Linked DNA regions of Neorhizobium galegae. The protein of the gene in region 1 binds, or shares a complex with, the protein of each later gene. Links are inferred from orthologs where the notes say so. Each region holds a gene or a part of one and is shown on either strand. Other genes may lie near its edges. The genes, in order: tsaB and tsaD.

Region 1 (3,311 bases):
CGTCGGCGATTGCGCCGAGCACCAGGATATCCTTCCACGACGCATGATTGCAGGCAAGCATCAGCGGCCGGCGGCGATCCAGCGTTCCGTGAACATGAATGCGGATGCCAAGCAGAAAACAGGCGGTCTTATGCCAGTAGCGCGGGATATAGCGGCGGATCTTGAGGTCGAAGGCGAGGCCGAGGAGCTGAAACGGCAACAGGGCCAGCGTAACTGCGAAAAGAGCGACGAAAACGAAGCCGATCCGCGCCCAAGTAATCACTTATCGTCCTTGTCCAGCGGAATGCCGTAAAGCTCCAGCCGGTGGCCGACGAGACGGAACCCGTGCTCCCGGGCGATGCGTTCCTGCAGCGCCTCGATTTCCGCCGAGCGGAACTCGATGACATTGCCGGTGTTGAGATCGATCATATGGTCGTGATGTTCCTCAGGCACGGTCTCGTAACGCGAGCGGCCGTCGCGGAAATCGTGACGCTCGATGATCCCTTCGTCCTCGAACAATTTTACCGTGCGGTAGACTGTGGAGATGGAGATACGCGGATCGACCTTGGAGGACCGGCGATAGAGTTCCTCGACATCCGGATGGTCAACGGACTCCTGCAGGATACGCGCGATCACGCGGCGTTGATCCGTCATTCGCATGCCTTTCTCGGCACACAGCTCCTCCAGGGTCTTGGAAAGGTCTGTCATGTCGTTTTGGCCTTCGAAACGTTCCCGTAGAAACTAACGGACTAACGAAGAACGCGGCTCATGACAAGCGCCGTGGATCGCCTCCCGTCCGGCCCGGCATAATAGGCGGGGCGCTCGCCCACTTTCTGGAAACCGAGCTTGCGATAAAGCTCGACGGCAGGGCGATTCGCCGCCTCCACTTCGAGGAACATGCTCTCTCCGCCGCGCGCCGCCGCCTCGCGCAGGGCGGCCTGCATCAGACGCCAGCCGAGCCCCACCCGGCCGAATTTCTCGTTGACGGCGACCGTCAGGATCTCCGCCTCGCCGGCCGCTTCCCGCGACAGAACGAACCCACCGAGCGGCTTGGAGAAAAACGCATTGGTCTGACGGGCGATAAAACCGAAGACATTATGCTGCAGGAGCAGGTTCTGGAATTCGCCGTCACTCCACTGACGCGGAAATCGTTGGCCATGCAGCTCGGAGATCTCCAGGCAGTCGCTCGCCTCCATCGGCACGACTTCGAAATACGGCTTCCAGGTCAGGTAATCGTCGAGCATCGGCGCAGTCTGTACATTCACGAACGGGCAAGGGCAAAACCGGTCTGCGGTTTCGCATCTGGTCCACGAAGATACAATGGTTTGGGACGTTGCGCATCCACAGGTTTTTCGGCGGCGATCCGGGCGACCACGGCAATATCGAAACGATCCCGTCCGTCATGTTCTGCAACTCCCTTGCCAAGGGAGTGTTCGGCCCAGGAGCCGGTCATTGGTGCCGAAAGAGACCTGGCGAGTTCCGAAGCATCCTCTGGCGAAAGTGCTGCGGGTTGGCTCAACGCCTCCCCATTGGCGGAAAACGCTTGGGTGTAGACCTCGTTGCGCTTGGCATCCATGGCAACAACGACCGGCTGGCCTTTATGTTCGCCAAGAAACTTGGCTGCGAGGGCCTCAAGCGTGGTCACTCCGACCGTTTCCAAGCCGAGGGCAAGCCCCAGGCCACGGGCGGCGGCAACCCCGACGCGAATGCCGGTGAAAGAGCCGGGGCCTATAACGACCGCGACGCGTTCGACGGCTTTGAGAGGAAGACCGGCTGCAGCGAGCGCTTCGTCGATGACCGACATCAGCCTTTCGGCATGGCCCTTGCCGATCGTCTCGGTGACCTCAGACAGCACTTTGCCCGCGGCGCTGTCATAGAGCGCTGCGGAGCAATCCACCCCGGCGGTATCGATGGCGAGAACAATCATTCAACGGTGCCGGCGGGCTCAGAGCGCTTCGACGGCCTGCACTTCCGGAACGAAATGCTTGAGCAGGTTCTGCACGCCGTGCTTCAGCGTCGCCGTGGAAGACGGGCAGCCGGAGCATGCACCCTTCATGTTGAGGTAGACCGTGCCGTCTCGGAAACCCTTGAAGGTAATGTCGCCGCCATCCTGGGCGACGGCCGGGCGGACGCGGGTTTCGAGCAGTTCCTTGATCGTCGCGACGATGGTTTCGTCGTCCTCGTCGAAGAACTCACCTTCCTCGTCAGAAGCTTCCGCAAGCGTGGACGTACCACCCATGACCGGCGCGCCGGACATGAAATGCTCCATGATCGAGCCGAGGATCGCCGGCTTCAGGTGCTGCCATTCGGCGCTTTCCTTGGTGACGGTGATGAAGTCGTAACCGAAATAGACGCCGGTGACGCCGGAGATGCCGAACAGGCGCTCGGCCAACGGAGATGCTTCCGCCTCGCCGGCGTTGCGGAAATCGGCGGTGCCTTTATCCATGACGACTTTGCCAGGCAGGAACTTCAGGGTCGCCGGATTGGGGGTGGCTTCCGTCTGAATGAACATCTCGTCTCTCCTGGGGCACGGCGCCCCTCGCAAATTTAGAACTCTTCAAAAGAAGATAAGCCGTATCAGCTTTTCGTTCAAGTGCTCCTTTGCCTGCGCAAGATCAAGTCCGCAATCATGCCAGCGCGTCAATTTCCTCGGCCGTCAGCGTGTCGGGCAGCACGGTGACGGGAATCGGGAAGGCGGCAACGGCGGACACCAGGGGTCCCGGCCCTTCCTTAGTGGAGCCGGCCGCCAGGACGAGGACCGCGATATCGCGGTCTTCCTCGACCAGCTGGATGATCTGTTCGCTGGCGTTACCTTCGCGGATGACGATTTCCGGATCGATACCGATCGTCTCGCGCACCTTCTGGGCGGCCTTGGCCATCACCGCATCCGCCTCTTCGCGGGCCTCAGCACGCATGATCTGCTCGACGCCCAGCCATTGCTGGAAATCGCCCTCGGGAATGACGAAAAGCAGGACGAGACCGCCGTTGGAGTTCTTGGCGCGGCGCCCCGCGTAATGAACCGCCTTTTCACATTCCGGCGTGCCGTCGATGACCGCCATGAACTTGCGCCGGTGCCCTTCAAGTCGCGAAAGCCGTTTCGATACCATGCCGCCCCTCCTTCGCACGTAGACGACCCAAGCAGTCGTGATGCGGAACTTATACCAACCGAAAAAAATGAAAACCCGCCACGAATGTCGTGACGGGTATGCAATCTTTGCGTGACTCGAAAGGCGCCGATGATCTCAGCGCAGGAAACCGACGATGTCGAAGACGTCTCCCATGACCTTTTGAGCACGGGCGCGGGCGCGCTCGCCACCATCCTTGAGGATGGC
Region 2 (3,223 bases), 3.7 Mb from region 1 along the record:
CCATGGCCGTCATGATATCGAGCTTGCCATCGATGATGTCGGCCACCGCATGGGTGACCGGCAGTTCGACGGAGAATTTTTCACCGAGACGCGCCGCGACGGAGGCCGCAAACGCTCCCTCGACCAGCGGTCCACCCACCGTTTCCGCAGGGTCGCCCCTGCCCAGCGCGATGCCGAAACGCAGGTTGCGCGATTGATGGCTGGTGCCGGTCAGCACGAGATCGCCGAGGCCCGACAGACCCCGCACCGTATCCGCCTTGCCGCCCATCGCCTCGATCAGCCGCGACATTTCGGCCAAGCCCCGCGAGATCAGCGCCGCACGCGCCGAATCGCCGAGCCCCGCGCCTTCGATAATGCCGCAGGCAATCGCCAGCACGTTTTTCAGCGCCCCGCCGAGCTGCACGCCGATCCGGTCGGTCGAGGCATAAAGGCGGAACGTGCGGCTGGAAAGCGCGGTGGCAAGCCGGTCAGCCAGCACACGATCGTCCGCCGCAATCGCCATCGCCGTCGGCAGGCCGCGAGCGATGTCGGCCGCAAAGCCCGGCCCGGACAGCACGGCGACCGGATGATGCGGCAGTTCCGCTTCCAGAACCTCGGTCAGCAGCCGGCCGGACGACTTGTCGATGCCCTTGGCGCAGGTGACGACCACCGCGCCCTCTGCCAGATAAGGGCCGTAATGCCGCGCCGCATCCGCCTGCGCCTGCGAAGGCATGGCGAACAGAACGAGGCTCGCCTCGCCGATCGCGTCCGGTTCGGCGGAAAACTCCAGCGCATCCGGCAGGGGCACGCCGGGAAGGGCTGCATCATGCACCCGGTCATCGCGCAGATCGCTCATCAGCGAGGGATCGCGGCCGATCAAGGTCACCGGATGTCGGCCTTCCAGCGAAATCACGGCGGCAAGTGCCGTCCCGAAAGCACCGGCACCGATGACGACGATCCGTTCCCGAGTGCTCATGCCTTGGCTCCTCGCTTGCCGGACCCGAGCAGGGTCTTGGCATCCTTGTCGAGCGGCCAGCGCGAGCGGGGCGCCACGTCCATTCCGTCGGTCGGCAGATCTTCCGCCATCCGCTCGAGCCCCGCCCAGGCGATCATCGCCGCATTGTCGGTGCAGAGCCGGAGCGGCGGCGCGATGAAGCGGAAACCGTTCTCGATGCAGAGCGCCTGCAGCGTCCGGCGGATTTCCTGGTTGGCGGCAACGCCACCCGCGACGACCAGCGCCCGGTCGACATCGAGATGCGCGAATTCCTGTTTGAAGCGGGCGAGCCCGCGGCCGATGCGGTCGCGCAGCGTCCGCGAAACCGCCTTCTGGAACGAGGCGCAGATATCGGCAATATCCTGCTCGCTGAGCGGCGCGATCTCGGTCGCCGCCTGGCGCACCGCCGTCTTGAGGCCGGAGAAGGAGAAATCGAGCCGTGCCTCGCCGACCAGCGGCCGCGGCAGCGAAAACCGGTCCGGATTACCCTTCAGCGCCGCCTTTTCGACAGCCGGTCCGCCGGGATAGGGCAGGCCGAGCAGCTTTGCCGTCTTGTCGAAGGCTTCGCCGAGCGCATCGTCGATCGTCGTGCCCCAGCGCTCGTATTCGCCGACGCCGCGCACCAGCACCAGCTGGGTATGACCGCCCGAGACGAGCAGCATCAGGTAGGGAAAGGAAAGCCCGTCGGTCAGCCGCGCCGTCAAGGCATGGCCTTCGAGGTGATTGATCGCCATCAGCGGCTTGCCGGCAGCCCGCGCGATCGCCTTCGCCGTCATCAGCCCGACGATCAGACCGCCGATCAGACCGGGTCCGGAGGTCGCGGCAATCGCATCGATTTCGTCGAGCGACACATTGGCGCGGGTGAGTGCTTCCTCGATCAGGCCGTCCAGCGCCTCGACATGCGCACGCGCAGCGATCTCCGGCACGACGCCGCCATAAGCGCTGTGTTCGTCGAGCTGGGAGAGCACGACGTCGGAGAGGATTTCGCCGCGGCCGTCCTCATGACGCGCGACGACGGAAGCCGCCGTCTCGTCGCAGCTAGTTTCAATGCCGAGGATGCGAAGAAAGGTCGCCATGGGCCTATCGATAATTGCGATGCCGGATAAACCGGTCTACGAAAGCTTCCGGTAACAATGGAATGACGCGGATGCAAACAAAACCTTTCCGGATCGGCACGCGCGGCAGCCCGCTGGCACTCGCCCAGGCCTCCGAAACCCGTGCCCGGCTGATGACGGCGCATGGCCTGCCGGAGGACATGTTCGAGATCGTCGTGCTGTCGACGACAGGCGACCGGATCACCGACCGGTCGCTTTCGGAGCTCGGCGGCAAGGGCCTGTTCACCCAGGAGCTAGAGGAAGGACTGATCTCCGGCGATCTCGATTTCGCCGTGCATTCGTCCAAGGACATGCCGACAAAACTCCCGGAAGGCCTGCGCCTTGCGGCCTACCTGCCCCGCGAAGATTTTCGCGATGCCTTCATCGGCCGCACGGCCCATACACTCGCCGCACTCCCGGACGGCGCGACAGTCGGCTCCTCGTCGCTGCGCCGCCAGGCGCTGATCCGCCGCATCCGGCCGGATATCGACGTCATCACCTTCCGTGGCTTGGTCGAAACCCGGCTGCGCAAGCTGAACGAAGGCCAGGTGGATGCGACTCTGCTCGCCTATGCCGGCCTGAAGCGCCTGGCAAAGGAAGATGTGGTCACCGAACTGCTCGACCCGGAAGATTTTCCGCCGGCACCGGCACAAGGCGCGATCTGCGTCGAAAGCCGCATCGGGGACGCCCGTATCGATGCGCTTCTCGATCCGATCAACGACCGCCCGACCTATGATGCGGTCTCCTGCGAACGCGCCTTCCTGGCAGCGCTCGACGGCTCCTGCCGCACCCCGATCGGCGGTTACGCCATCTGCGAAGGCGACCATCTGAAGTTCTCGGGCCTCATCCTGACGCCGGATGGCCGCAAGGAACATTCGATCGAGACCGAAGGCAAACGGGCAAACGCTGAAAAGCTTGGACGGCAGGCGGGCGAAGCGGTCCGCGCGGCGGCCGGCACCGATTTCTTCGAAGGCTGGTCGTAAAGCCATGCGGGTCGTCGTCACCCGCCCCGAAAGCTCGGCCCGCCGGACCGCCGAACGGCTGCAGGATCTCGGCCATCAGCCGGTCCTGCTGCCGCTGACGAGAGCGGTCCATCATCCGGACGCTGCCGAGGCGGCGTTCGCCGGCCCGCATGCCGCGCTCGCCGTCACCAGCG

Evidence for each region.
Region 2: the proteins of tsaB (region 1) and tsaD are in contact, whole or in part, in a solved structure (PDB 4WQ4), measured with the Escherichia coli proteins. The link is inferred for Neorhizobium galegae from one-to-one orthologs.

The regions. Positions count from the first base shown.
Region 1 is NZ_CP090095.1:572,111-575,421, reverse strand. What follows is about bases 74-3,070. They hold tsaB (tRNA (adenosine(37)-N6)-threonylcarbamoyltransferase complex dimerization subunit type 1 TsaB), read right to left. Parts: upstream 1,907-3,070; coding sequence 1,241-1,906; downstream 74-1,240. Other genes in these bases: LZK81_RS02790 (universal stress protein), read right to left, coding at 2,607-3,070; LZK81_RS02795 (NifU family protein), read right to left, coding at 1,925-2,491; LZK81_RS02805 (GNAT family N-acetyltransferase), read right to left, coding at 729-1,223; LZK81_RS02810 (Fur family transcriptional regulator), read right to left, coding at 259-687; LZK81_RS02815 (lysophospholipid acyltransferase family protein), read right to left, coding at 74-262. Outside these bases: more of LZK81_RS02815, read right to left, coding at 1-73; more of LZK81_RS02790, read right to left, coding at 3,071-3,086; trpS (tryptophan--tRNA ligase), read right to left, coding at 3,222-3,311. UniProt on the Escherichia coli protein: Required for the formation of a threonylcarbamoyl group on adenosine at position 37 (t(6)A37) in tRNAs that read codons beginning with adenine.
Region 2 is NZ_CP090095.1:4,249,114-4,252,336, forward strand. What follows is about bases 1-2,909. They hold tsaD (tRNA (adenosine(37)-N6)-threonylcarbamoyltransferase complex transferase subunit TsaD), read right to left. Parts: upstream 2,050-2,909; coding sequence 952-2,049; downstream 1-951. Other genes in these bases: LZK81_RS20950 (NAD(P)H-dependent glycerol-3-phosphate dehydrogenase), read right to left, coding at 1-955; hemC (hydroxymethylbilane synthase), read left to right, coding at 2,121-2,909. In the rest of the region: more of hemC, read left to right, coding at 2,910-3,050; LZK81_RS20965 (uroporphyrinogen-III synthase), read left to right, coding at 3,055-3,223.